DNA from 2 places in the Sinorhizobium sp. KGO-5 genome. Region 2 is predicted to be linked to the other one. Evidence: riboswitches for the same ligand, from Rfam matches in the RefSeq annotation. Region 2 holds a riboswitch; the other holds the start of a gene.
What was found. A riboswitch is a leader RNA that binds a small molecule or an ion and turns the genes downstream of it on or off. The one in region 2 is predicted to bind cobalamin.

Region 1: it holds a riboswitch for cobalamin, as region 2 does, so the genes downstream of both, BHD07_RS06200 (aromatic ring-hydroxylating oxygenase subunit alpha) here and BHD07_RS18230 (ABC transporter substrate-binding protein) in region 2, are expected to answer to the same signal.

Annotation. Positions count from the first base shown of each region.
Region 1 covers NZ_BDIZ01000001.1:1,303,003-1,317,482, reverse strand. The annotation lists gene BHD07_RS06225 (acyl-CoA dehydrogenase) at 1-1,320, opposite strand, end outside; gene BHD07_RS06220 (transporter) at 1,513-2,502, shown strand; gene BHD07_RS06215 (BA14K family protein) at 2,517-2,936, opposite strand; gene BHD07_RS06210 (glycoside hydrolase family 25 protein) at 3,195-4,256, shown strand; gene BHD07_RS06205 (hybrid-cluster NAD(P)-dependent oxidoreductase) at 4,258-5,358, opposite strand; gene BHD07_RS06200 (aromatic ring-hydroxylating oxygenase subunit alpha) at 5,355-6,599, opposite strand; cobalamin riboswitch at 6,713-6,915, opposite strand; gene BHD07_RS06195 (DUF6656 family protein) at 7,236-7,829, shown strand; gene BHD07_RS06190 (L-threonylcarbamoyladenylate synthase) at 7,895-8,869, shown strand; gene BHD07_RS06185 (FAD-binding oxidoreductase) at 8,916-10,349, shown strand; gene BHD07_RS06180 (DUF1217 domain-containing protein) at 10,390-12,699, opposite strand; gene BHD07_RS06175 (DUF6101 family protein) at 13,071-13,637, shown strand; gene ubiA (4-hydroxybenzoate octaprenyltransferase) at 13,717-14,480, opposite strand, start outside.
Region 2 covers NZ_BDIZ01000003.1:898,061-912,540, reverse strand. The annotation lists gene BHD07_RS18245 (class I SAM-dependent methyltransferase) at 1-681, opposite strand, end outside; gene BHD07_RS18240 (ABC transporter ATP-binding protein) at 685-1,485, opposite strand; gene BHD07_RS18235 (FecCD family ABC transporter permease) at 1,482-2,525, opposite strand; gene BHD07_RS18230 (ABC transporter substrate-binding protein) at 2,522-3,589, opposite strand; cobalamin riboswitch at 3,759-3,988, opposite strand; gene BHD07_RS18225 (DUF1850 domain-containing protein) at 4,151-4,525, opposite strand; gene BHD07_RS18220 (TRAP transporter permease) at 4,522-6,636, opposite strand; gene BHD07_RS18215 (TAXI family TRAP transporter solute-binding subunit) at 6,748-7,692, opposite strand; gene BHD07_RS18210 (hypothetical protein) at 7,966-8,364, opposite strand; gene BHD07_RS18205 (GlxA family transcriptional regulator) at 8,915-9,904, opposite strand; gene BHD07_RS18200 (alpha/beta fold hydrolase) at 10,053-10,880, shown strand; gene BHD07_RS18195 (hypothetical protein) at 10,957-11,484, shown strand; gene BHD07_RS18190 (elongation factor G) at 11,609-13,570, opposite strand; gene hutC (histidine utilization repressor) at 13,689-14,396, opposite strand.

The DNA of each region.
Region 1 (14,480 bases), on a different contig from region 2:
GATCGGCGCGATTCGGGCGTCGCGGAGATAGCGCGCGGCCCCGGTCTCCTCGATGAAGCCCATGCCGCCATGGACCTGAATGCCCATCGAGGCGACGTCGACGCCGGCGTCGGTGGCGAAGGACTTGGCGATCGGCGTCAGCAGGCTCGAACGCTCCTGCCAGTGGCGGGCTCCCTCCCCTTGCGCGGCATGCGCCATGTCGACGGCGTGGGCGCAGGCATAGGCGATGGCGCGCGATCCCTGCGTCAGCGCTTTCATCGTCAGCAGCGTGCGGGCGATATCCGGATGCTCTATGATCGGACTCATGCCGTCGCCGCTCCACCCCGGCGCGCGGCCCTGCGTGCGCTCCTTGGCGTAGGCGATCGCTTTCTGGGTGGCGGCCTCCGCGATGGCGACGCCCTGCATCCCGACCGCGAGCCGCGCATTGTTCATCATTGTGAACATGCAGGCGAGACCGCGGTTTTCCTCACCGATCAGATAGCCGATCGCCCCCTTCTCGCGGCCGAATTTCCCGTCGCCGTAGATCATGGTGCAGGTCGGCGATCCGTGGATGCCGAGTTTGTGCTCCAGCGAGTGGCAGAAAACGTCGTTGCGCTCGCCAAGCGTACCGTCCTCGTTGACGAGGAACTTCGGCACGAGAAACAGCGAAATGCCCTTCGTTCCGGATGGCGCATCGGGCAGCCGCGCGAGTACCAGATGGACGATATTGTCGGTGAAATCGTGCTCGCCCCAGGTGATGAAGATCTTTTGCCCCACGATGCGATAGGTGCCGTCGCCGCGGCGCTCGGCGCGGGTCTTCAGCACGCCGAGGTCCGAACCGGCATGCGGCTCGGTCAGGTTCATGGTCCCCATCCATTCGCCCGAAACCATCTTCGGCAGGAAGGTCGCCTTCAGAGCGTCGGTGCCGTGCTTCTCGAGCGCTTCGATGGCGCCCATGGTAAGCGTCGGCGCAAGGGCGAAGGCCATCGAGCCGCTGTTCCACATTTCCATGGCGGCGACGTGCAACATGTGCGGCAGGTTCTGCCCGCCGAAAGCTTCCGGAGCCGTCAGGCCGTTCCAGCCGCCGGCGATCCAGTTGCGGTAAAGCTCCCGCCAGCCCTCCGGCGTCTTGACGGCGCCATCGACGAGCCGCGATCCCTGCCGGTCGCCCGCCTCGCCGAGCGGCGCCACCTCTTCCGAGGCGAAGCGCCCGGCCTCGCCGAGGATCGCGTCCACAAGGTCGTCGCCGAGTTCGCCGAACGTCCCGGCGTCGAGCACCTCGGACAGGCCGGCGACGTGTTTCAGGGTGAATGCGATCTCGTCGACCGGTGCCTTGTACATGGTGCTCCTCCCTGCATCCGCCGCCGTCCGCAGCCGGCGCCTATTAGATGCGCAGCAGACTAGTCATTTTTACGTGAACGTCAACGTCAACTCGCCACGGGCGGCTGGCGGTTACGGCCAGGGAAACTGTAACAAAACTGTCATGGGCCGCGAATAGAAGCCGACTCGACCGCTCCGGGCCGAGGCACTCCGATGAACCTGATTTCACCCGAAATACCGGGCCTCGTCTGGGCCTACCGGTTCGCACCGGGCGAAAGCCGGTGTCAGCGCATAGCTGCCGATTCGCCCGTTGAAAGCCTTAAGGCAGGTGAAGACTGGGTCTGGTTGCACCTCGCGCTCAGCGACGCGCGCACACCGGCGCTGATCGAGCGCATCGGCAATCTTCCGCAGGAGGCAATCGCGACCCTTACGAGCCACGACACGCAGGCGGCGATCACGGTCGCGGATGACGTCGTGCACGGCACGCTGGTCGATTTCGAGCGGACATTCGACGCGGTGACGCAGACGATCGGCTGGCTTCATTTCGCCGTCAGCGACCGGATGATCATCACCACGCGCCTGCATCCGCTAAGGAGCATCGACCGGGTGAAGGCGGCCGTGGAAAAGAGCTCCAAATGCAGCCGCCCGATCGATCTCTTCGAAATGCTCGTCGTCGAGTTCCAGCGCACCCTGATCACGCTGGTGCTCGAATTGACGGAGGAATTGAACATCATCGAGGACCATGTCTATGGCGAGGCGGGACACAGGAAACAGCCGGGGCTGGCGCCCTTGCGACGGACCGTCGTGCGGCTGCACCGGCACTTAAGGACCGTGCTCGCCCTGCTGCGCCGGGCCGGGGCACTGGAAGAGGATGAGGTGCCGCCGGGCTTCATCGACGTGACCGAGAGGCTCTCCGATCGGCTGGAATCCGTCGACCGCGATGTGTTCGCTCTTCAGGAACGCGCACGGCTGCTGCACGAGGAAATCGACAGCAAGATTTCCTCGGAAACGAACCGCCATCTCTATATCCTCTCGCTGATGACAGCCTTCCTTCTGCCGCCGACGCTGGTGACCGGCTTTTTCGGCATGAACACGGGGGCGCTACCCTTCTCCGAGGGCAGCGGCACCGTTTTTGCGGGAATGTTCATTGCCTTGTCGATGGGCGTTGCCTGGCTCGTGCTCAAGCGCATCGGCATTATTTGAGCGAAGCGGACCGATCAGCTATAGGGAGAATAGCACTGCCGGCGGGGCCCGTTATAGGGCTGATAGCTGTTGTCGTAAGCCCTGTAAGAGCGGTAGCGATCATAGCACCATTGGACATGCCGGCTGCCGTAGCGCACCGGCGGGCGAACGGCGGGACGACGCTCGATCACGATGCCGGGTCGGAAGGCAGCCCCCGGGTACCACCAACCGCGGTAATAGCGGTAGCCGGGCCGCTGATAGCGGTACCCACGATAGCCGTTATAGTAATAGAAGTCGCCATACCGATAATAACCGCGCCGCGGCGCGTACTGAACGTCCGTGACGGCGCTCTCGACGGCAACCCGCGGGGGCAGAGGCGTGAAAGCCTGAGACGGCACCGCCGATGCCGCCAGCGTCATCGCTGCAAGCGCGCCCGAAAGCCATTTCAGTGACATCATTTCCTCCTGCCTTCGATTTCATGTACAACCGGCCCTTGCAAGGGCGACATACCAAGACTAGGGCAGAAGTCGCCGGAAGCAACCATCGCGCGCGGATGCAGCAAAGGAAAAATCTCGCCGTCGATACAATCCTGGGCGGAATCGGGCCGTCGACTTTGCCTCTTGAGGTCGGTGTACAGAAGCGTCCGCCTCGCGCAGATTGAGGCCGGGGCTGAGATTTACGACCTCTTAACTCTAAGTCGGCAATCTCAGAGAATGGAAAAGCGGGGAATCTCGATCATAGGGATGATCTTGCGCCTGGCGGTCCTCATGGGCCTGACCTTCGCGGCGGCGAACGCACGCGCGAGCGAAGTGGAGCCGTGGAAAGAGCGGCGGAACGCCCTCATCGTCGACGCTTACGAGCTGAACAGCATCGACTGGGAAGCCATGCTGAAGGACAAGCGGATAGCGGGCTTCATCGCGAAGGCTTCCGACGGCCTGCCGGAAAGCTACACTTGTACCGGTGACCACGGCGGCGATACGGTTGCACATTGCAAGACGATGTGGCGCAAATATGCGGTCAGCCGGGAACTCTATCAGACGCGCCGGATGATCGCGCGCTCGCATGGCCTGCTCTGGGGCGCCTATCATCTGGCAAGGCCCGGCAACCCCGTCGATCAGGCGAACCACTTCATCGACTATGCCGATCCGCGCGACGACGAGCTGATGGTGCTCGATATCGAAGGGATCGATCCGGAAAAATACATGTCGCTCGAAGACGCAGCAATCTTCGCCGGCCATGTGAAGGCCCGGACGGGGCGCTATCCCGTCCTCTATACCAACCACGCAACCGCGAAACACATTGCCGCCAACCGCTTCAAGCATCGGCTTCTAGCGCGTCTTCCGCTCTGGTATGCGCGCTATAAGCCCGATATCCGCAAAGTCTTTCCGATGGGAAACTGGGACCGCTACGCGCTCTGGCAATTCTCGTCGGCGCATAATTGCGGAAAGAAGCGTTGCCCCTATCGGGTGCCCGGCACCCTCGACGATATAGACGTGAATGTCGCAGCGATGAGTGCATCGGCACTGAAGAGAGTCTGGCCCCATGGCGCGCTTCTTCCGGAGAAGCCGCCGGTGCTCACCGTTATCGCCTCGGCCACCGTCGGCACGATCCCGGCGTTGAATGCGAGTGCAACGGCCGCTCTTTCGCGGCCGCTGGTGATAAGCCGCGCCGAGGCGGAGAGCGGATCAGGGGCGGGCGCCGACGAGACGGTTACCGGCTCCATCGCCGTCAGGGCCGCCGAGGCACGCCTGCCCTACCAATCCGAGCGGCGGTAACTCAGGCCTCGATCTGGACGTCGCTTGTCGGCCGCGAACAGCAGGCGAGGATGTAGCCCTCCTCGATCTCATCGTCGAGAATGCCGCCATTGTGGTTCATCTCGACATCGCCGGCGATCTTCATCACCCGGCACGTTCCGCAGATGCCGCCCTCGCAGGCGGCCCCGATCCTGACGCCGTTGGCCCGGGCCGTCTGCAGAATCGTCTGGCCGGGAACGGCGGTCGCCTCCTTGCCGCTCATGGTAAAGGTCACCCGCGCCGCACCGGCCCCGGCATCGGCCGCCGGCCCCGCCCGAATTGCAAGCTCCTCGGCCGCCGGCGCCGCGGCGGGCTGGAAGCTCTCCTGGTGATAGCCGGCCATGTCGAAGCCCGCCGATTCCAGCATTGCCCGAACATTGCCCATGAACGGCTCGGGCCCGCAGCAGAAAACGGTTCTTTCCACGAAATCCGGTGCGAGCATCGGCAGCTTCGCCGCGTCGATGCGCCCGCGCAGACCATGCCAGCCATGCCGCGCCTCATGCCCCTCCACGAGGAAGCCGAGATTGAGCCGCGGCATCTGACGCGCGAGAACTTCGAGCTCCGTTCTGAAGAGGAGATCGTCCGGGCGGCGGGCGCAGGAAATGAAGGTGACATCCGTTTCCGGTGCGCAGTCGGCCATCCAGCGCGTCATCGACATCATCGGCGTGACGCCCGACCCCGCCGAAATGAAGAGATACTTTTCACCGGGATGACGGACGAAGCTGAAATCGCCGAGCGGCCCGAACGCCTTGAGCATCATGCCCGGTTTCAGATTGTCGAACATCCAGCGGGTGCCGATGCTTCCCGGCTGCGCCTTGACCGTGACCGCGACCGAAAGCGGGCGCGAGGGCGAGGATGACAGCGTATAGGTGCGCATCACCGGCTCGGCCGAGACGGGCAGTTCGAGCGTCACGAACTGCCCGGGCAGGTAGCGGAACCAGGCCGGCTTGTCGGAGCGGAAGGTGAAAGTCATCACGTCGGCGGCTTCGGCTACGGCCGACGTGCACTCCAGCATGTGCTGACGGTCTCTCCAGGGATCGAGCTCGTCGAAATGGTGAAAGGAGCGAGGCATTTCCATGGTCATGCCACCCGCGAGAGCTGCGTGGCCCCGCCCTGAAGGCGGTCCAGCATGAAGTTCGAATACCACTCGACGAACTGCATGACGCCGCCCTCGTGTTCGGCCGAATATGGACCCGGCTCATAGGCCGGCGAGCGGATCCCGAACGCGTTTTCCTCGACGATCTGCCGGTCCTGGTCGTTGGTCTCCGTCCAGACGTGCGTCAGCTCGTCTATCGTATAGTCGACGCCCTCCACCGCATCCTTGTTGACCAGCCATTTGGTCGTAACCTGCGTCAGTTCCGGCCCGAGCGGCAGAACGCGGAAGGTGATCGCATGATCGCCCAGAATGTGGTTCCACGTCGTCGGATAATGGAAGAGGAGCAGCGTGCCGATGCCATCGGCGTCGAGCCCGGCAGAGAGCTGCCTGCGTACGGCCTTCTGTCCGGACATCGTATAGCTCTCGGCGCCGTTGATCAGGGGCATTCTCGTCATGCGGAACTGGCCGGTGGGCGCGATCCTGAAAGCGCTCGGAAGGCCCGCCGCCTCGCATTTCTGCCAATGGGCGCCGATTTCCGGGTCGTTCATCGCCCCCTGGACACCGGTGACGGTCGGCGCTTCGGGATAGGTACGGCAGAGTTCCGGATGATTGGCGGCGCAGTGGTAGCACTCGCGATTGTTCTCCCAGACCAGCTTCCAATTGCCCTTCTCGACGATCGTGCTCTCGAAGGCGACCTTCGTTTCCCCGAGGCGGTGCGGCGCGAGATAGGCCGCGACCGTCTCGCGGAACGGCCGGAAGTCCATCGGCTGTTCGGCAAGGCTGATGAAGATGTAACCGCCGACGGTTTCGCAGTGGATCGGCTTAAGACTGTGTTCGGCCGGGTCGAAGCCCTCAGGCATCTGCCGCGCGAAGAGCAGGCGGCCGTCGAGCTCGTAGGTCCACTGGTGGTAGGGACAGACGAGTTTGGCGGATGAGCCTTTGTGCTGCGTGCAGACGCGCGAGCCGCGATGGCGGCACGAATTATGCAGTGCCCGCACCGCGCCCTGTCTGTCTCGCACGATAACGACCGGGTAATCGCCGACCTGCACCGTGAAATAGTTCCCCGGCCGCGGGACTTCACAATCATGGCCGATGAACAGCCAATCCTTGTACCAGATCTGCTCCAGGTCCTGGCGATAATAATCAGGATCGACGTAGAAGGCGCGGTCGAGGCTGTAGCCATCGCGACGGGTCTTCAGCTTGCGCAGCATTTCGGTCTGAATTTCCATGCCCTTATCCTCGTTTTCCGCCGTTTCGGAGAGGCAGGACTGGAACCCGCGCCGGCCGCATGGACCCGCAACGCAATTGGCTCCGATCCGGCTGCCCGCCGCAACCAGCTACGGTCTGTTTCTGCTTCAAGGCTGGTTTCCGGGCTCTGGAGCTGTCCGCAAGGGACCTGCCCGGCGCCTTCCCGGACGCTGTGTCCAGTGGCCTTCTGCCGTGGCTGTTCGCTCCACCACCGTTGCGGGGGCAGCGCCGGGATTTGACCGGCTTCCCAATTCTCCGCCTTCCCTTCGAGGCAGCACCTTGAGTGTCCTCATCTAAGCCTGAGGGCCGGTCCGGCAACTGCCAATAGACGACATCCGATTCCAGAAAGACGACAGCCATTCGCGGCGCAATCGGCACTATTGGCAGACGGATATTGTCCATAACAAACAAGGAAGTAGGTGAATCTCCGCGCAGCCGGCGGATTTTTCGGCAGCGCCGTTCATGGCGCGAAGGCGACTGGCCATTTTACGACACGGCCCACCGACACAAGGTCTGATCGATGCCCGCACGGCCGCAAACGAACCAATTCGTTAACTGTGATGATTTACGTTCGCTACCATCAACCCGCTTTCGGACAGGATGGCGCGACGACGCCCATGGCAAAACTCCGATATTACGACGCTGCCGACAAGGCGGCCGCACCGGCGAAAGCCAAGGCTCACACCGAGTTCCTGCGGACCGGCCGGATCGACAGACGCCGGTGGATGGCGAACGAGCGTCAGTATCTCAGTTATGCCGAGGTTGCGCAGCGAACGGCGCGGAAGCTGACGACGGCGGGCGAGACGACCCACAGCCGAATCAACGGGTTTCATGCCTCGATGCAGTTCCCGAAGATGGTCTTCCATCGCACGCTCGCCAACAGTCCGCATCTCGGCTACTGCCACGTGACCGCCGCGAAAACCTGCCTCGCCAAGGGACATGAGATCACCTGGTCCTTTTATCTCGCGAACTTCTTCTGCGACCTCGGGAACGAGACCGATTTCTTCGACCGGATCCAGCCGGGCTATTCGCGCATGTATTTCGCCGTCGCGATCGAGCCCAATGCCGGCGAAGAGCGGATCGTCGTCAACCGCAACGTGCGCGGCAACGGCCTGATTTTCCGGACGCAGGATCCGAAGGTGGCGCTGAAGAACGTGCTGATGCTCGGCGCACGCGACGAAGCCTTGCGGCGGATCATTCGCAGCCTTTGACCAAGAAAATCGTTCTGTTTTTGCAATCGCTCCGTTAAGGAAGCGACGGAAAGGATCAGAACGCCATGGCCGAAATCATCGACACGCGCATCGAACCGGAGCGGGCAATCGAGACGGCTTGCGCAGTTCTTTCGGACGGGGAACCCGTGGCGATCCCCACGGAGACCGTATACGGCCTTGCCGCCGATGCCACGACCCCCGATGCGATCAGCCGCATCTACGAGATGAAGGGGCGGCCGCGGTTCAATCCGCTGATCTGTCACGTCTCCGATCTGGCGATGGCGGAGGCGCATGTGACCTTCGATCCGGTCTCGAGACGTTTGGCCGAGGCTTTTTGGCCTGGCCCCCTCACGCTGATCCTGCCGCAGCGGCGGGAAAGCACCGTGCACACGCTCGCATCCGCCGGTCTCGATACGCTCGGAATTCGGATGCCCGACGGCTTCTCGCGTCGGGTGATCGCCCGGTTCGGACGGCCGTTGGCGGCGCCGAGCGCCAACACCTCGGGCAAGATCAGTCCCACCAGTGCGGCCCATGTGCAGGCGGATCTCGGCTCCAGGCTGAAGCTCATCCTCGACGCAGGCCCGGCCGCGATCGGCCTGGAATCGACCATCGTCAAGGTCGAGAGCGGAAGGCTGCGGCTGCTGAGGCCCGGGGGGCTCGACGCGGCAGAGATCGAAGCTTTGACCGGTCTCGCCATCGAGCGTCCTGAGACCGCCGGCGCTGTCATCGAGGCGCCCGGCATGCTCGCCTCGCATTACGCTCCCGGTGCCGCTGTGCGGCTCGATGCCGATGAGGTCCGGAAAGGAGAGGCCCTCATCCGCTTCGGCGGAAAGGCACTTCCCGGTGAAGGCGATGCCGCGATCGTCCTGGATCTCAGTCCGGGCGGCAGCCTGCGGGAAGCCGCGGCCAATCTTTTCGATTATATGAAAAAGGCGGATGCCAGCGGCGCCGCGACCATCGCTTTCGGCCCGATCCCGAGCGTGGGGCTCGGCGAAGCGATCATCGACCGGCTGCAGCGCGCGGCCGCGCCGCGGGGCTGATGGCCACCGGCACGCTTGAAGCAACCACGTGATCCGAGGCAGGGCCATGACCACCATACTTCCATCTCCCGAACTCATCGCCTCCTTCGTCGACATCGTCGGGCCCGGCAATGCCCTCACCGCACCCGCCGACACGGCCCCCTACCTGGTCGAGTCCCGCGGGCTCTATCACGGCACGACGCCGCTCGTGCTCAGGCCCGGCTCCGTCGAGGAAGTTTCGCTGGTCATGCGGCTTGCGAGCCAGACCCGAACGGCAGTCGTGCCGCAGGGCGGCAATACCGGACATGTGGCCGGCCAGATTCCGCGCGAGGGCAGAGCCGACGTGGTCCTTTCCCTCGAGCGGCTGAACCGCATCCGCGACATCGACCCGGTCGGCAACGTGATCGTAGCCGATGCCGGTTGTATTCTGGCGGATATCCAGAAGGCCGCCGATGACGTCGACCGGCTTTTTCCCCTGTCACTCGGCTCGGAAGGCTCCGCCCGGATCGGCGGCAATCTTTCTACCAATGCCGGCGGCACTGCCGTGCTTGTCTATGGCAATATGCGCCAGCTTTGCCTGGGGCTGGAGGTCGTGCTTCCGACCGGGGAGATCTGGAACGGGCTCAGACGCCTCAAGAAGGACAATACGGGCTACGATCTGCGCGATCTTTTCATCGGTGCCGAGGGAACACTCGGCGTCATAACCGGCGCCGTTTTGAAGCTCTTCCCGAAACCGCGGGGTCACCAGGTGGCTTTTGCCGGCCTCAGAAGCGTCGAGGACGCACTGGCGCTTTTCGATCGGGCATCGAGCCTCTGCGGGCCGGCCCTGACGGGCTTCGAACTGATGCCGCGGCTCGGCATCGAGTTCACCACTCGGCACATCGCCGGCGTGAGAGATCCGATGGAAACGACGCATCCGTGGTACGCGCTGATCGATATCTCCACCTCGGATACCGCCGAAAGCGCGGAGCGGATGGTGCAAGACCTTCTCGAAGCGGTCATCTCCGACGGTCTCGTCGAGAACGCCGTCATCGCCCAGAACGAAGCGCAGCGCAGAGCGCTCTGGCACATGCGCGAAAGCATGTCGCCGGCACAAAAGCCCGAAGGCGGCTCGATCAAGCATGACGTTTCGGTCCCGGTATCGAGCATTCCGGCCTTCATGACGGAAGCCGATGCGCTGGTCTCCAAGGCCATTCCCGGCGCACGCATCTGCGCTTTCGGCCATATGGGCGACGGCAATATCCACTACAACATCTCCCAGCCCGTCGGCGCGGACAAGCAGGGCTTTCTCGACCGGTGGCGCGAGATCAATGCGATCGTTCACGCCGTCGTGCTCAAGCATGAGGGCTCGATATCTGCCGAGCATGGCATCGGCCAGTTGAAACGCGACGAACTCGCGGCGATCCGCTCGCCGATCGAGATCGAGCTCATGCGGCGGATCAAACACGCCTTCGACCCGGCGGGGATCATGAACCCCGATAAGGTGCTGCGCGAGGATTGAGGCGAGTAACGACGCGTGCCGGTCCGGCCGCCGTTAAGCCCTACCCGCCCTTCCTGAGCTGCGACAGTTGGAAGAGCGTATCGGCGCTGATGCCTATATTGCTGCCGCTGCCCGAGAGCACCACCACGGCCGGATCGACTTCCATGTTGTTCTCCAGATCGTAGAGCACGGTGAAGCGCGCGAGGAGCTTCTTCAGCTCGGCCGGATCGCTCAGCTTCTCGAGCTCGAGGTTCTTCTCGACGATCTTTGCCTGCTGGTCGATGTCCATGGAACTGAATTCGTCGGGCAGGCTGAAGATCGTGCGGAACACTTCGGCGAGCGCATCATCGGCCAGGAGATCGTAAGCGTCGACGAGCGAGCCTGCCTGGCGCTCGAAATAGAGTGCCAGGCGGACACCTGCATTGTCCTCGCCGGCCTGTTCTTCCAGCGTCTGGTGCAGATACCGGTCGAGGGTCTCGTAAAGCCCCTGCCGCGTGACGATGACGCTCTTGTCCTCGCGCAGCACGTTGCCGCCGCGGTCGAAATTGAACGAGGTGACCAGGGCGATATAGGCCCCGGAGTTCTGCTGCTGATTGATGAAGCTCTTGGGATCGTCCAGATCGGAGGTGAAGATGTCGCGAAGGAAATCGACGGTGACCTTCTCGGGATCGATGCCGTTTGCCGCGAGAGCGAAATCGACCAGGCGGGAATCGGCCAGAAATTCGTCGAGAGAAGAGAGTTTGGCGACCTCGGCCGTGTAATATTCGGCATCCGCTTTGGCCTTGGTCTTGTCCTCCTCCGAGCCAAAACGGGACTTATTGACGATGTAGGTCTTGGCGGTCTCCTGAATCAGCGTCTCCGACTGCGCCAATGCCGGAACGCCGATGTCGCCCGATGTCGTAAAGTTGAACAGCTGGGCGAGCTTCAGGTAACGCTCGTCCTTCAGCGTGTAGACGAAGCTTTCCGGATCGGTGAGATCGCTGGTCAGCACCCGCTTGATCGTCCGTGCGCTTTCGGCGTCCGGATCGAGGCCGACGGCTTGCAGCGCGAAATCGTAGATCGAAGCCGTGTCGATGAAGTCGCCGACGGACGCCATCTTCTCGACGGCAAGCTTATAGGCGCCGATCGCCTTCGCGTCCGCTGCGTCGTCCTTGTCGTTGTAGCGCGTCATGTAACGGCTGGAGGTGAGTGTCGTCTGTTCCGTGGTCTGCGCCGCATCGCCCGCCGCGAGCGTGCCGTCCGCCTGGAAGTTGAAGGCTCTCGCGAGCGCCTTGTAGTTCTCGTTGCCCTTGCCGATCGTATTGATGTAGCTGTTCGGGTCGTCCGGATCGCTGGTCAGGATATTCTTGATCGTCGCCGGCACGATGGTGACCTCGTTGAGATCGAAGGCCGTGCGGATGTAGTTATAGAGGCGCGTATCGGCGACAAGCTCGCTGACGGTCGTGATGCTCGCGATCTTTTCCTCGAAATAGGCCTTGTTCAGGAGCGCTGCCTGGGGGGTGATCCGGGGATTGCTGGAGACGTAGAGTTCATTCATGGTCTTCTTGTGCGCGGCGGTCTGCGCCGATCCCGCGGCCACCGTGCCGTCGGCGTTGAACTGGAAAGCCGCCGCCATCGCCAGGTAATTGCTGACCGTGGAAATCGACTTGTTGTAGGTGGCTATCTTCGCCCGGAGTTCCAGCTTTTCCGCCTCCGTCGTGCCGCTCTGCTGGAGCTTCGCCTGGGCGTCGGCTCTGGCAGCCTCGAGCTCCGATAGTCTGGGTTCGAGCACGGTTTTCTCATAGCTGTCCGGATCGTCGGCATTGCTGGAGAGAACGTTGCGGAGCGTTTCACGGGAGTACGTACTCTCGTCGATACCGAAGACGGTGAAGACATAGGTCCGCAGACGCTCATTGTTCAGAAGCTGATCGACGCTCGTTACCTTGTCGATCATGACGTTGTAGTAGCGCGTCTCTTCCTTCTGGGTTTCCCCGATGCTGGCGATACTCGTATTGTAGAGCCCGATCATCTCGTCGAGCTGCGCTTCGGTCTGGGAAACCGCCGTTCCACCGCTGAAGCTGAACGCCATCGTGAATTCGCGGTATCGTTCGTCCGTCAGCTTGTTGGCAAAGCTGTTATCGTCGGACAGGTCGCTTTCGAGCACCTTCCTCATGAAGGCGACCGACTCGATCATATCTGCCAGGCCATAGGCCTTCATCGCGTAGGAATAGAGGCGGTAGTCGGCGAGGAACTCGTCGACGGAGGCCACACTGCCGATGTTCTCCCTGTAATACTGCGTGTCGCGGGCGACGATCGTCTGCTCCGACACGCGCTTCAGGCTGAGCTTCATGTCCCGTGCGATCAGATTGTAGTCGAGATAAGTCGAAACCATGCGTCGCCCGCCAGCAAGGAACGGGGACCGCCGGCGCGCCGACATCCCCTGAAACCACTCCGATGATGGCGAAGATCGCGCAGCATGCTTGTGTGTGGCTTTCCCGCTGGAGCGGATGAGAAAGAACGGGTGCCCGTTTTCCGCCCGCATTCCGCCCCGGCAAAGCACAACGAAAATGCCCGCGGTTTCATTGACGAATGAGAAACCTTGCGGCCTCGGCTTTTGCTAACCATCGGAGACAGCAAAGTTTTTTTAACCGCGAATTTTAAGCCGCCCGGAACGGAGCCCGCCTATCCTCCGCCCCCAGAGGACGAAAAGTCCCGAGAGGAAAGCCGGAAACGGCTCTCAAGGAAAAACAAGGGCGATATGAAATGCGCAATACACTCTCTCAGCCGGCTTGGGTCGGAAACACGCTCAGACTTGACCCGAAGCGCTTTCCGCAGCAAGCAAGCTACGTGCTGCGCGGGCACACGGGGAATGTCAGCATCAGCCTTGACGAGCGTGGCGCTGTTCTGCGCAAGGTGCTACCATTCAGCGGCCTGCCGCTTTCGATCGCTCTGCCGGCGCGAGCTTTCAAGGGTGTGGCGGCACGGGCAATCGACCATGGCGACGGGGAGGTTACAGTGACGCTCGAACTTCATCACGATGATCCGGATCTCTGTATCCCGCTGCTCGTGGCTCATGATCTTTCGGACATCGCAGCCGATTGGCGCGCCTGGGCCGAAGCCTATCGCATTCCGATGCTCATGGTGGAAGCCGACGGGGTCGCACGGCCGCTCGAGGAACATATCGGCGATGTTCGCACCGCTCCCGCAAAGCCGCGCCGCCGCCATTCCTTTTTCGCCGAGCGCCGGCCGCGCTTTCTCGTGCGCCGCTCCACCGGCAGTCTCGGCATCCAGATGAAGATCGACGGCCGCGAAATCATCGCCCGGGCGTGACCGCAGCGTTCCAAGCCACAAGACATCGATCAGCAAGCCGGCCCTTCGGCGCTCCGCGCCTTAGGGCCAGCTTCTGCGTTCAAATGAGCCGCACGAGAAGCGAGAGCACAAGTCCGGCAAAGATGATCAGGCCGACGACGCCGTTGAACTTGAACAGCGCCAGACATTGTAGCGGATCGTGAATGTTCAATACGAGAATCTGATAGGCGAGCATCACCGCGGCCACCAGAAGCCCGACATAGGCGAAAAATCCGGCGCCGGCGGACAGGAAGGCGAAAAGCATCAGGAAAACCGCAATCCCGTATAGCCCGATAAGCCAGGGCCGCGGGTTGTCGCCGAAGCGGCGGGCGGTCGAGCGAACGCCGATCAGCTCGTCATCCTCCCTGTCCTGATAGGCATAGATCGTATCATAACCGATGGTCCAGGCGATGGCGGCAACGTAGAGGATGATCGCGGCCAGGGAGAGGCTGCCGAACTCAGCGGTCCAGCCCATGATCGCGCCCCAGGAGAAGGCGAGCCCCAGGAAAAACTGCGGCCAGTCCGTGAAGCGCTTGGCGAAAGGATAGATCGCGACCAGCGCCAGCGAAAGGAAGCCGAGAAAAATCGTGAAACCATTGAACTGCAGCAGCACGACGAGGCCCACAAGGGCCTGCAACAGCATGAATGCCTTCGCCTGAAAACGGGTGACGCGGCCGGAAGGCAGCGGTCGGGAGCGCGTACGTGCCACTTCCATGTCGATGTCGTGATCGACGATGTCGTTGTAGGTACAGCCGGCGCCGCGCATGGCAATCGCTCCGACAACGAACAGAAAGACATGGAAGAGAAATCGCCCAGCCGAAAAGC
Region 2 (14,480 bases):
CGGGCGGCGGGACGGCAACTCTATGTTCTGGAATCCCGCCTCTTCGATCAAGGGAAGAAGTCTTTCGACGGTGAGGCCATCGCCAAAGGGCAGACGCTCCATGATCTTTGCGTGGCGTTCGCTCATGGCGCCGTCGTAATGCGGGTCATGGCCGATGATCCGCTCGAGGGCAGCCACCGCGAAAGACGCCAGACGGCCGAGCGGCGTCGGCTTCGACCAGTCCCCGTCGAAGACGAGCAGCCTTCCGCCCGGTTTCAGCAGGCGGAACCATTCGGCGAAAGCCTGCTCCGGCTCCGTCAGCGTCCAGACGAGATGCCGGCAGACCACGGCATCATAGGTCTCGTCCGGCTCCATCGTGTGCTCGGCATCGGCCAGAATGAAACGAACCCTGTCGTTCCCTGCGTGCTTGCGCCGCGCCACCGCGAGCATGGCCTCGGAGAAATCCAGCGCCGTCACTTCGTGGCCGAGCGAAAGGAGCACGTTGGTCACCTCCCCCGTCCCGCAGGCGAGTTCGAGAACCTTCAGCGGCCTCGCCCCGAGTGCGCTGCGCATCGCTGCCGCCCAGGCGTCGAGCTCCGGTCCCGGCGGGATGCGGTGGCCGAAGGCGAGGTCGAACGTTTCCGACCGCTTCGACCAGTATTCGCGGATATCTTCCTTCAGGTGGTGGTTGCGCATGTCCATGGGTCAGGTTCCGACGGCGGAGATTGCGGCAAGCGGACGCGGGCGTCTGGCGCGATAGCGGATGGAGCAGCTTCCGTCGAAGTCGTGCTCGACCTCGACCTCGATCCCGAACACCGCGCGGATGCGCTCGACCGTCAGTACCTCCCGCGGGGGCCCGAGCGCCACCAGCCGGCCGGCCTGCATCACCGCAATCCGATCGCAGAACATAGCGGCGTGGTTGAGGTCGTGGAGCGCTGCGACCACCGTCAGGTCCTGGCGGCGAACGAGGTCGAGCAGGCTGATCTGATGGCCGATGTCGAGATGGTTGGTCGGCTCGTCGAGAAGCAGGATCTTCGATTGCTGCGCCAGCGCCCGAGCAATGTGCAGCCTTTGCCGCTCGCCGCCGGAGAGCGTGTGCCACAGGCGATCGGCAAGATGCGCCATATCCACGTTTTCGAGCGCCGCCTCGACGATCGCATCGTCCTCCGGCGACCAGGGCGAAAGCGGCCCGAGATAGGGTGTGCGGCCGAGCTCTACCGCCTGGCGCGCGGTGATCCTCTCGCCGGTCTCGGCCTGCTGCTCGACCAGAGCGAGCCTTTGCGCGACCGTGCGGCGGCCGAGCGTCCCGATCGGAGAACCGTCCAGAAGCACCTCCCCCTTCTTCGGCTTGCGGATGCCCGATATGAGCGACATCAGGCTCGTCTTGCCGGAACCGTTCGGGCCGATGATGCCGAGGAACTCTCCCGTCTCGACCGTGAGGGAGACCTCCTTCAGGATGTCCACCCCGCCGGCCGACCATGAAACCCCGCGCGCCGAAAGCGTCATGCGCGGTCCCTCCTTTGTCCGAGTATCAACGCGAAGGCCGGAGCGCCGACGAGCGCCGTGATCACGCCGATCGGCAGGACCTGGCCGGGAATGAGAACGCGCGACAGTATGTCCGCGAGGATCATGAACACGGCGCCGATGAGCGCCGCTGCCGGCAGCAGGACACCGTGGCGGACGCCGACGAGCATGCGGGCCGCATGGGGGATGACGAGGCCGACGAAACCGATCGACCCGACGATGGATACCATCACCGCAGTCATCATCGCCGAGACGCCGACAAGCGCGAAATAGGTTCGCCTGACCGAGATGCCGAGCGAGGCAGCCGATTCCGACCCGAAGGTAAACGCGTCGAGGGGACGGGCATGCCAGAGACAGACGACGAGACCGAGAAGCGTCGCCGGCACGGCGAGCCAGGCATCCGGCCAGCGCACGCCCGAAAGATTGCCGAGCAGCCAGAACATGATGCCACGCGCCTGCTCGGCCGTGGCCGCCTTGGTGACGATGAAGGAGGTCAGTGCGTTGAAGAGCTGTGACCCCGCCACACCCGCCAGGATGATCGCCGCGGTGCCGCGGCCGGCCTTCACCGCCAGCAGGCTCACCAGGACGAAAGCGACCAGCGCGCCGATGAAGGCGCCGAGCGGCAGCGTCAGCATCCCGGCACCCACACCGAGGATGGCGACGCTGACCGCCCCCGTCGAGGCTCCGGCGGAGATGCCGAGAATATAGGGATCGGCGAGCGGATTGCGCAGCAGCGATTGCAGCACGGCGCCGGAGAGCGCAAGCGCCGCCCCGCAGGAAGCGGCCACGACCGCCCGGCTCAGTCGGTAGCTCCAGATGATGCCCTCGTCGATCGGGGCCAGCGGATAGCCGGCGTTCCACAGCCGATTCGCGACTGTCTGCGCAACCGTCCTGAACGGGATCGCCGTTTCGCCGATCGCAGCGCCCATCCAGAGTGCCGCGAACAGGATCACGAGCGCGGCGATGGCCGCGCCGACGCGTCCCGTCCCCGTTCGCCCGGCCAGGGTCAGCACGCGGCTCACTTGCCGAACCCACCCTTGGAAGCCGGCCCAGCCTTGGGCGCAAGTCCGGCCTCGGCGATGGCATCCGCCAGCGCTTCGATTCCTTCGATCGTGCGGATCGTCGGGTTCATCGCCTGCGCATCCATGTCGAACACATAGCCTTTGGCGACTGCCGGCATGAGGCTCGCCACGGGATCGGTCTTCAGGAATTCGAGTTTGGCGTCGAGGCTGTCGAGCGGGTAGCGTCGACGCTCCATGGAACCGGCAACGATCATGGTCGGCTCGGCCTTGGCGATGGTTTCCCAGCCGACCGTCGGCCATTCGTCTTCTGTGTCGATGATGTTTTCGATGCCGAGCGCCGCCATGATGTAGCCGGGTGCGCCGTTCCTGCCGGCGACATAGGGGTCGGCATCGGCAGCGCTGGAGAACCAGAAGACCGCCGAGAGTTTGCCCCCGGCCGAGGCGACCTTGGCGCGCGCCGCCTCTTCTCGGCTTTTCAGCTCGGCCACGACCTTCTCGCCCTTGTCCTGAACATCGTAAATCTGCGCCAGCTCGCGAATTTCCCGATAGACGAGATCCATGGTGAAGACCTGCCGGCGCACGCCGTCGCTCGCCGCCGAATTCTCCTTGCCGGTGCAATCCGAAGGCGATGTGTAGACCGGAATGCCGAGCTCCTCGAACTGCTCCGGCCGCGCAACCACGCCTTCCGGGCCGACCTGCCACTGAAATTGCACCGCCACCATGTCCGGTTTCTTGGCAAGCACGCTTTCGAAGCTCGGATCGTTGTCTGCCAGGCGCTCGACCTTGGCGTTGACCTCCTCGTAACCTTCAAGGACGGGGCCGACCCAGAGGGCGGTGCCGGCGACCTTGTCCGCAAGGCCGAGCAGATAGAGGATCTCGGTGCTGCTCTGGCCGATCGAGACGGTGCGCGTCGGCGTCTTGTCGAAGGTGATCTGCCGTCCGCAGTTCTCGAGTGTCAACGGATAGATCGTCTCGGCAGCGAAGGCGGGACGTTCAAGAGCCGCTGCGCCTGCGGAAAAGGTGATGAGACCCGCAATGAGCGGTCGTTTCCAAAAGCTGTTCATGAATAGTCCCCGAATGTGAGGCCGCTATACGGCCGTGATCGTCAGTCTGCCGATCGGGTTCGATCGGACGTGTGACGGCTGGATCTCGGGGAAACTGACGAAAGCGTGCGCCGCAAGGCGCGAAAGATGGTCATGGCTTGCTCCTGTTCCGGGCATCCCCGCCCGTGACGTTGGATCTGATTTGACGGCAGGTCTCCTGGCTCGCGGACAGAAATCGCTCATCTGCCTTCCCGCGCAACGCGCAGTGGCTGGCGCCTGGGCGCCACGAGGATGAACGACGATCCGCTTACAGTTGCGGGGGCAGCCACGGTTTTGGTCCCTTTTGGGTCGTCCGCACCGTGTTCCCTATTAATCCCCTCCACCTCACGGGTAGGGGAACCGTCAGGCTCAGTTAATTTAGAATGCAGCCTCCGGTCAAGGTGAAACGCGACGCCGCTGCATAGGGGTTCAATATGTTATGTTATTACGCTCGTCAACAAAAAGTTATGTAATAACATTTCATAAGCGCGCCGGACTTTTCCGATGAGCCTTCAACCGGTGCCGCCAGATCGGCATCGGCCATTATGGCTTTGGGCCATCGCATGGCCGCAGGACGATTGGTTCCCGGCTTTGCGCCGCGAGTTCGCGGCAGCCGCCGGCGTCGCAAAGCGTCCAGCCGGAGACGGTCGCTCCGGAGGCGGCCAGGACCAGCTCGGGAAGCGGCGGCAGGTCGGGCGTCCAGACCCACCAGCGGCCCTGGCGACGGGCATTGTCTCCCGGCTCCATTCCCGCACCCGAACCCTGCACGCGCGCCTCCTCGAGAACGAGACCCTCGGCCGTGACGGCCCAACGCTCCTGCCATTCGGTCTTCTCGACCGAATGGGTCCAGCCGAGGGTGAAGACACCCGCAGCAACGGCGACAGCCTTGCCGCCGATGATGCAGGCAAGCGCGCTCATGCCGGTTTCGCCGTCTGCCGGCCAGCCTGGCGGGCGCGCCGCCAGATCACGAAGGCGAAGAGCGCGGAGAGTGCAAAGCCGAGTTCATCGGTGATCGGCAGCGCCGCCAGCAACGTGAAGGCGGCCGCGGCCGCGAGCACCCGCTCGAAAACCCCGAGCCGGACTGCGGCGAAGCCCACCACGGCGGCACCCCAGAGCGCGATCGCCAGACCGGTCTTGACGACGATATAGGCGACGGCAGCCGGATAGCCCACCGATGCGGCCATCGCGCCGCCATCCTGCAGCATCAGCGCCGGCGAATAAACGGCCATGAACGGGATGACGAAACCGGCCGCCGCCACCTTGATCGCCTGGATCGAGATCTTCAGCCCGCTTTCCCGCGCGATCGGTGCTGCCGCGAAGCAGGCAAGCGCCACCGGTGGCGTCAGATCGGCAAGAATCCCGAAATAGAAGACGAACATGTGGCTGACGATAAGCGGTACCCCGAGTTCCAGAAGCGCGGGCCCGGCGATCGACGAGGTGATGATGTAGTTCGGGATCGTCGGTATGCCCATGCCGAGCACGAGGCAGGTGACCATGGTCAGAAGCAGCGACAGAAACAGGCTTTTGCCTCCGACTGAGACGATGAACTGGCCGAAGGTATTGGCCGCTCCGGTCAGCGTCATCGTACCGATGATCACGCCGACGAGCGCGCAGGCGATCGCCACCGGAAGGGCCGTCTTGGCCCCTTCGGCAAGGGCGTCGCGACATATCACCAGGGTCTCCCGGCCGCCTTTCAGCAAGGCGTTGGCGGCAATCAGCAGCGCCAGCGCTGCGACGATCACGCCGATGCCGAACTGGAAGAAGGCGGCCGCCACGAGGCCGAGGCCGACCCAGAAGATGATGCGTATGACACCGGCGGGAAGGCCGAGCGCGAGCGAACTGCCCAGGATCAGAAGGCCGGTGAAGGCCAGGCCGACCGTACCGGCAAAAAGCGGCGTATAGCCGGAGAACAGCAGCCAGACGAGCGCGGCGAGCGGCAGGATCAGATGCCATTGTTCGAGGATTGCCGCCTTGGCCGAAGGCAGCTGGTCCTTGGGCAGGCCGAGCAGCCCGTACTTGCCGGCTTCGAGATGGACCATCCAGAAGGCGGAAGCGAAATAGAGGATCGCCGGTATGACCGCCGCCTTGACGATCTCGTAATATTCGACGCCGAGCGTCTCGGCCATGATGAAGGCGACCGCGCCCATGACAGGCGGCATGATCTGCCCGCCCATCGAGGCCGTTGCCTCGACGCCGCCTGCAAAGGCCGCTCGATAGCCGAACTTTTTCATCAGCGGGATGGTGAACTGCCCGGTCGTGACCACATTCGCGACGCCGGAACCCGAAATGGTGCCCATCAGGCCCGAAGAAATGATCGCGACCTTCGCGGGTCCGCCGCGCCTGTCGCCGACGAAACTCAACGAGACATCGTTGAAGAGCCGGATCATGCCGGCTTTTTCGAGGAAGGCGCCAAACAGGATGAAAAGGAAAATATAGGTCGAGGAGACGAAGGTCGGGATGCCGTAGATGCCTTCCGTGCCATAGGCCATATGGTCGATCACCTGCGAAAAGTCGTAGCCGCGGTGATCGAACGGCGGCGGCAGATACTCACCCAAAAGGCAATAGGCCAGGAACACGCCGGAAATGATCGGCAGAGCCGGCCCCATCAGCGCCCAGGCTGCGGCAAAGACGACGGCGAGCGCGACGACCCCGAAGACGATGTCGCGCGGCAGTGGATCGCCGGCACGCACCAAGAGTTCCGCATATTCGTAACACTGGTAAAAGGCGACCGCCGCGCCAAGGAAAGCAAGACTCCAGGCGATGATTTTTGCAACCGTGCCGTGGCCTGCGAGCGTCGCCAACAGGGGAAAGACGAGAACCGTGACAAAGCCGACATGCACCACGCGCACGATCTGGCTCGCGAAATCGACGAGATGCGCCGCGGTGGCGATCTGGAACACTGAAAAGGCAAGCGCGATGGCAAACAGGATCCGTCCGTCCCATGTCGCCGGAAACGCCCGGGTCAACGCGTCGTGCCGGTGCAGTTCGGCCGACGCAGTTGCGCTTTGTTCATTGGTATTGTGGATCATGATTCCTCCCCTGAATTCCTGAAGCCCGTCGCATTCAACCGAATTCCGCGACGCGCTTCAGGGTGTCTGCCTGTCGCTTTGAAACCGCTTTACGGTTTCGGGCGACATGGGTCAGAGCAGACCCTTTTCCTTGTAGTAACGCTCCGCCCCCGGATGCAGAGGAATAGGCATTCCCTTGAGCGCATCCTCGATGCGGATATTCTCCGCCGCCTTGTGAGCCGCCGTCAGGGCGGGGATGTTCTCGAAGAGCTGCTTCGTCATCTGATAGGCGGTTTCGTCGGAAACCTCCGAATGGGTGACGAGAAAGTTGACGACGGCGACCGTCTGCACATCGCTGTCCTGCCCCTGGTAGGTGCCGGCGGGGACGGTCGCGGCGATGTAGGGCGCGCCGAGCTTGGTGGCGATCTCTTCGGGGACTGCGACCATCTGCACGTCGAGCGACGTCGCCAGATCCTTGAACGAAGAGACGCCGAGGCCGGCCGACTGCAGCGTCGCATCGAGCTGCCGGTTCTTCATCAGCTCCACCGATTCGGCGAAGGGCAGGTATTCGGTCTTGCCGAGGTCGTCATAACTCATGCCTGCGGCGCCGAGGATCGCCCTGGCATTCAATTCCGTGCCCGACTTCGGTGCGCCGACGGAAAGGCTCTTGCCCTTGAGATCGGCGACGGTCTTGATGCCCGACTCCTTCGACGCCATGATCTGGATATAGTTCGGATAGATGGCGGCGATACCGCGCAGCTTGTCGAGCGGTGCCTTGAAACCGGCATCCGTATTGCCTTCCCAGGCAAGCTTGACCGAATCGCCGAGCGAAAAGGCGATCTCGCCGCGCCCCTGCTGCAAGAGGTTGAGGTTCTCGACCGAAGCCTTGGTCGCCTGCACCTGCGTGCGTACGCCCTCGATCTCATCGCCATATATCTTCGAAAGCGCGACGCCGAGCGGGTAGTACACCCCGGAAGTGCCGCCAGTCAGGACGTTGATGAACTCGGCTGCGCCTGTCGAAGCCGCGGAAAGGGCGAGGGACGCACTTGCGATCGCCGCGATGGCGGCGCGTTTCAATGTTCGATTCACAGAGATTCCTCCCAATCATTCAAATCTGGCGCGGAAGACCGTTCCTCCGGAAAGGGGCCGCGGCGTTACACTAGCAAGAGATCGGCTAACTCTAAATGATTGATTTTGTGGAAGCGCAATCGACAACTTCGCCGATGCAGGCGGATCTTGCCGGTGCCCCGCAGCAATCGGCGACAATCCGCCTTCCGCTGGCTTCGGACAAATTCCTGCGCAAGCGCCGCGCGTCCGGCGACGCGCGGCGCTTGGCGTTTAGGTAGGATTTCAGCGGCGGCAGCTATCGGCCGCGCGTCCCCTTGCAGCGGCGGCGATATTCGACCGAGCCGCTCCTCTCGTCAGGCCGTGTTTGCGTTGGAATGTCAGGCTCCAACCGTCTCCCCTGGCCTGCCAGCCTCCGGCGGCCGATTCCGAGCGGCCAACCGTGGCGTCCCGTCTTGCGGAGCGCGCCTTCAATCTAGATGCAATTTCTGCAGGGTCGATCAGGATCACCAGCATGAAGCCGATCGGCGCGAGCACGTATGGGGGAATGCCTGTCGGTACGCTCGCGAAAACGGCGATCGACACGGCCACGATAATGCAGATCAGGTTCGTCAACGGGTGGGTGAGCGTCCTGAAACAGGTTTCAGAGACAGTGTTGTTCCGTCCGTAGTTCGACAATGCCATGGGAGAGATCCATCGTTGAGTTGTTCCCCTGCCGAGATCACGATGACTTTAGGCCCCGTCGACCCAAAATCATGGAACGTGATCGTGCAAGGAGCCAGAGCAGACATGGCGGCGGCAGACCGCACACTGTTCCGCTCCGGGCTCCCGCGGCGCGAATGCTGCAATATGTACCCTGAGACTCAGCTGGCAACGGGCCTAGGACCTTTGCCCTTAGGGGGTCGGACCAAGGTCCTATAGATGGGCGCGGATGGCACTCTAGCTTCCTGGCTTCCCACCTATACAAGGACCTAGATCTTTTCAGCGACACTTCAGGCGGGGCCTCGCCGCTTTGCGGGGTCCCGCTTGCGTCGTCAACCGAGGGCGGGCGGGGAATAGTTTCGCAGACATGCGAGTGCCCGCGCAGGGGATGACGCGGGCACTGCAACAGGTTGGGGTCCTGAATGTCGCTGGGGGACAGAAGCGACACCTGTTAATTCTTCAGACGAAAATTTGTTCCGCAGCCGCGGGCGCGAAAGAAGCGACGCCGGCACGCCGCCGTCCTGCGCGCAGACTATCCGGCAGCCGCTACGGCGAAACGGTGCCGGTAGTCGCCCGGCGACAGCCCGACGATGCGATGGAACAGCTTGCGGAAAGCCGCAGCATCCTCATAGCCGACGGTCCAGGCAATCTGTTCGACCGAGCGTTTGGTGAACTCCAGGAGCTCACGCGCCTTGCCGACGCGCAGATGCTGCGCATATTCGATCGGCTTCATACCGGTCGCCGCCTTGAAACGGCGCAGGAACGTGCGCTCCTCCATCGCCACCACTTTGGCCATCTCCGCGACGCTGACGGCGCGGGCCTCGCGCGCCTGCAGCCAATGCTGCACCTTGAGGATCGCCTCGTCACCGTGATTGAGACGCGGCGAAAAGCTGGAATAGTGCCGCTGCTCGCGTCCGGCCGGATCGATGAGCAGGAAGCGCCCGGTCTCGACCGTCACCGTCGGACCGAACAGGCGGTCCACGAGGCGCATGCCGAGGTCCGTCCACGCCATGAGGCCGCCGGCTGTGATGAGGTCCCCGTCCTCGATGACGATCTTGTCCGGATCGAGCCGGACGTCGGGGAAACGATCGCGGAAGGCATTGGCGAACAGCCAGTGCGTCGTCGCCGGGCGACCCTTGAGCAGGCCCGTCGCCGCAAGCACGAAAGTCCCGCCGCAAGTCGATGCCAGCGTCGCCCCCTGGGCATGCCGGTCGAGCAGCCAGCGCGCATAGGGCGCTGCCTCCTCTGCTTCCATCGGTCCCGTCAGCCGGCCTGGGACAAGCAGGATCTCCGGCGCCTGCCGGGACCCGAGTTCGGGATGGGTGTCGAAACATCGTGCAAGACAGTCGTCGTCCTGAAGCCGCCAATGACTGACTCGCGCCACCGGTCCGCCGCGCTCGGCGGAGAATTGACCGGCTATGCCGATGAGATCCGTCATGCCGTGGACCATCGCCATCTGGCAACCCGGATAAAGCATGAGGCCGATCTCGGCTCTCGCTGGCAGTGCTCGTCCATTCGCCATGTCGCCCCTCTTTGTCGGTTTCGGCCCGCCTAATGTCCGATCCGCCAATCCCGATCATTTCGCAATCGGCCTAAATCTTCAAGCACGGGGCGCGGCAAGTACGGCACCCCACCCGGCAGTCTTCCAACCGGCTGAAAGGATGAAGAAAATGGCTACGATCACCACCAGGGACGGCACCCGCATCTTCTACAAGGACTGGGGCTCGCGCAATGCTCAACCCATCCTCTTCTCCCATGGCTGGCCGCTCACGGCCGACGTATGGGATGCGCAGATGGTCTTCTTTGCAAACAAGGGCTACCGCGTCATCGCCCACGACCGCCGCAGCCACGGCCGCTCGGACCAGGTGTGGGACAACAACACCATGGACCAGTACGCCGACGACCTTGCCGAACTGATCGAGGCGCTGGACTTGCGGAACGTGATCCTTGTCGGGCATTCGACAGGCGGCGGCGAGGTTACCCGCTACGTCGGCCGGCACGCCACCGGGCGCGTGGCGAAGGTGGCGCTGATCGGCGCGGTGCCGCCGCTCATGCTGAAAACCGAGGCCAACCCCGGCGGCCTGCCGATCGACGTCTTCGATGGCATTCGCAAGGGCACCTACGACGACCGCTCGCAATTCTTCAGGGATCTGACGATCCCCTTTTACGGCTACAACCGCGAGGGTGCCGTCATCTCGGAGGGAATCCGCGAGAGCTTCTGGCTGCAGGGCATGAAGGGCGGCCTCAAGGGCCAGCTCGACAGCATCCGCGCCTTCTCGGAAAGCGACTTCAATGCCGACCTGGCGAAGTTCGACAAGCCGACCCTGGTCCTCCACGGCGACGACGACCAGATCGTGCCGATCGGCGCCTCGGCGCTTTCGACCGTCAAGATCGTCAAACATGCCGTGCTGAAGGTTTACGAGGGTGCCGACCATGGCCTGACGCAGACCTATCAGGACCGCTTCAACGCCGACCTGCTCGAATTCATCGAAGCTTGATTTCAACGCCGGCGGGGCGGCGGCGGTGCCGTCGCCCTCCCCCCAGCTTCGTCCCCCTGCCTCCAGGAGATGCGCCATGATCCCCGGAATGTCCATCGAGACCCTTCTCGCCGTGCACGTCGCCGTCAGTCTGATCGGAATCGGAACCGGCCTCGTCGCCCTGCCGGCGCTCGCCGCCGGCCGCTGGCTCGGCCATTGGCACGCAGTTTTCCTCGTCACCACCGCGGCCACCAGCATCACCGGCTTCCTCTTTCCCTTCAGCGGGATCACGCCCGCACTGGTGGTCGGAGCGATTTCCGTCCTCACCCTCGTCATCGCCTTTGCCGCGCTTTATGCCTTGACGCTCCGCGGCTGGGCGCGGCCGGCCTATGTGGTGAGCGCGACATTCGCGCTCTATCTCAACCTCTTCGTTCTTGTCGTGCAGAGCTTCCTCAAGGTTCCGGTGCTGCAGCCGCTGGCGCCGACGCAAACCGAGGCGCCCTTCGTCGCTGCGCAAGCCCTGTTGCTGACGGCAGGCATGGTGCTCGGCGCAACTGCGGTCATCGGGTCGCGACGGGCGGCATTGCCGCTGCCCGTGCGCCCGAGATCCAGGAAAAGTGCGTAGCGGTTTTCCGTCGGCAGGCGTAGTTTCAGTTGGAGCGTTCGGTGTTTCAAGGAAACGCTGAACGCTCCAGGCCGGGGATGACCCAACAGGCGCCGTATCGATACGGCGCGCTTCGTGCTGTCGGTCAATGCTCGTTGGCCGGCGCTCCGTGAGCGGTGACGATCGCCTGGGCTTCCTTGCCGTAGAGTTCCTCGAAATGATCGAAACTCTTGGAAAAATAGCCGATGCCCTGGGTGGCGGATCTGAGCGAGCGCGCCAGGTCGTCGAGCGCGCTGCCGGGTAGAAGGGCGCGGAAGATATCCCAGCCTTTCGCCGCTTCGTCCCGATCGAAGCCCAGCACCTGGCCCTTCAACGAGGCAACGATCGGCACGAGACTGCCCGAATAGACCGACGGGACATGGATTTCGACGCGAAAGACCGGCTGCATCAGGACGGAGGCGGCCTGCGACAGCGCCTGCCGGACGCCAAGCTTGCCGGCCGTGCGGAACGCATATTCCGAGCTGTCGACCGAATGGTGCTGGCCGTCGGTGAGCAGCACGCCGACATCGATGACCTTGAAGCCGAGGGGTCCCTTCTCCATCGCCTCGCGTGCGCCCGCCTCGACCGCAGGGATGTAATTGCGCGGCACGGCACCGCCCTTGACCGTCTCGGCAAAGGAAAATCCGTCGCCTCGCCCGTTCGGATGGACGCTGAGCTTCACATCCGCGAATTGCCCGGCCCCGCCGGTCTGCTTGCGATGGCGGTAATGAACGTCCGAGGACTTCGAAACGGTCTCCCGGTAGATCGGGCTCGGGGGCCGGTCGCTCACCTCGACATGGAAGACGTCCGACAACGTCCTGCAGACTTCGCGCAGATGCACCGGGCCTTGGGCGCAAACGAGCTGCGCCCCTGTCCCCTCCTCCTGCATCACCTTCAGGCCGCGATCTGTCTCGGCGAGTTTCGCAAGGGTCTCGGAAAGCTTGGTCTCGTCGCGTTCGCTCGCCGGCACCAGTATCCGCTCGAGCATGGGGTTCGGGGGGGTCGTCCAGTCGGGCGGAGCGAGGGCCGCGCCGGCCGTCAACAGCGAGGGGACCGGCAGGTGGTCGGATTTGACCGCTCCGAAGAGCTGGCCCGCCTCGGTCACGCCCGAACCGATGGGCCGGCCGCTTGCGGGATCCTGCAGAGCGCCGAGACTTCCGCCGCCGAGCGTCGCCCCCTGCTTCACTCCGTTCTGGAGAGCGCGGGCAAGAACCGTCTTGCCGACGCTCTGGCGATAATGGGCATGGAAACTGACTGCGAGGAGCGTCGCCTCGTCGACGCCGGCACCCGCGGCAAGGCGTTTTCTCAGCGCCTCAGCGCGCGGCGCCTCGTGGCGGAGCGCCTTCATCAGCCGCATCAGGCCGTTGCCGTGGCCGGCGGAGCCGAGGAGCACCGGAATGATCCTGTTTTCGTTCAGAACCCGTGTCGAGATCGAATAGATCGCGTCGCTGGTCGGCTCGCGGTCCTCGATGAGCTCTTCCAGCAGCCAATCGTCGAATTCCGAAAGGTGCTCGAGAAGCTCCGCGCGTGCCTCGTGTTCGCGCTCCACCGCGCTTTCGGGGATCTCGAAGAGAGAGGACGGCTGTCCCTCGCGATAGCGCCAGGCCCGCTCCGAAATCAGATCGCAGCTGCCGATGATCCTGTCGCCGTCGCGGATGGGAATCTGCCGCAGGATGAGCGGGCGGCTGCAGAAATCCTGCAGGGCGGCGACGATGTCCCTTATGCGCCCTCGCGGCTCGTCCATGCGGTTGATGAAGAGGATGCAAGGCGTGCCGGACGCCTCGATCATGCGCAAGTAAGGGGCGGCGAGAACCGCCTCGTCCAGTATCGGCGAAACACAGAGAACACATGCGTCGCTCGCGAGCAGCGCATGCTGCGCATGCGCCAGGGCCTCATTATTGCCGGGAACGTCGAGCGCGCACCAGGCCTCGCCGCCGAATTCGAATTCGGTGAGGCCCAGTCCATATGGCGTAACTGATTTTTTCGGCTCGCCTCCCAGCGAGCCCACCCTCTCCACGAGCGTGGATTTTCCGATCTGCGAAGGACCGAGTACAGTAAAGCAGCGCATCGGCGTTCCTCCCTCTGCCAGGATGACACTGCAGACAGGATGCCCTTCGACGAGCCAAAGCGCCAGAGATTGGTGCTTTTTCTTGCAAAAATTGCGCGTTAGCAGGAATTGACGCGGTCTATGCGGGCGCGCTCGGCGCGAACTCCGCAATGAGCTCGTGGCGATCTCCGGGATAGGTGAGCAGCACGCTGGTGACCGGTACGCCGCCGCTCCAGGTCCGTCGCTCGATGACGAGACAGGCCGCGCCGACCGCCACTTCGAGCGCCTGGGCCGTCGGGCGGCTCGCCGCGACGGCCCTGATGCGATGTTCCGCGGTGCTCCAGGGCACCTTACCGAGCAGCCACGAGCCCGGGGCAGCGGTCTCGAAGGTCTCGATCTCGGCTTCCGGCACCGCCGAAAGATTGATCAACCGCTCCTCGAGGCAGAAAACCCGGCCGCCGGCAAAATGGCGGCAGGTGACATCGAGAAGCCGCGACGAGAGAGGCAGATCGATGCGCCCCTCATCGCCGGCACGCATCTTGCGCACCGCTCGCTCGCCGAGGCGGTAGGCGTAGTCGAGCCCGAGGGACTGCACCTCCCGCTTGACGTCGTGAATCTCCATCACCGCGGATTGGACCTGCGGAAAGCTGACATAGCTTCCGGACTTGCGCCGCCGCTCGATCAGTCCCCGCTTCACGAGTTCGCTCAGGGCCTTGTTCACGGTCATTCGCGAACAGCCGTATTGCTCCGTGAGTTCGTGCTCGAAAGGAATGCGGTACCCCGGCGGCCAGTCGCCGGAAAGAATGTGGCCCTCAACCTCGCTCAGAATTTTCTGATGCAGCGACAGAGGCTGTTCCTGACGTTTTTCTTCGGTGTAGGCACGATTGCTGGAAATGGCGGGACCCTCGCTCGTAAACGACCCCGTACCTTA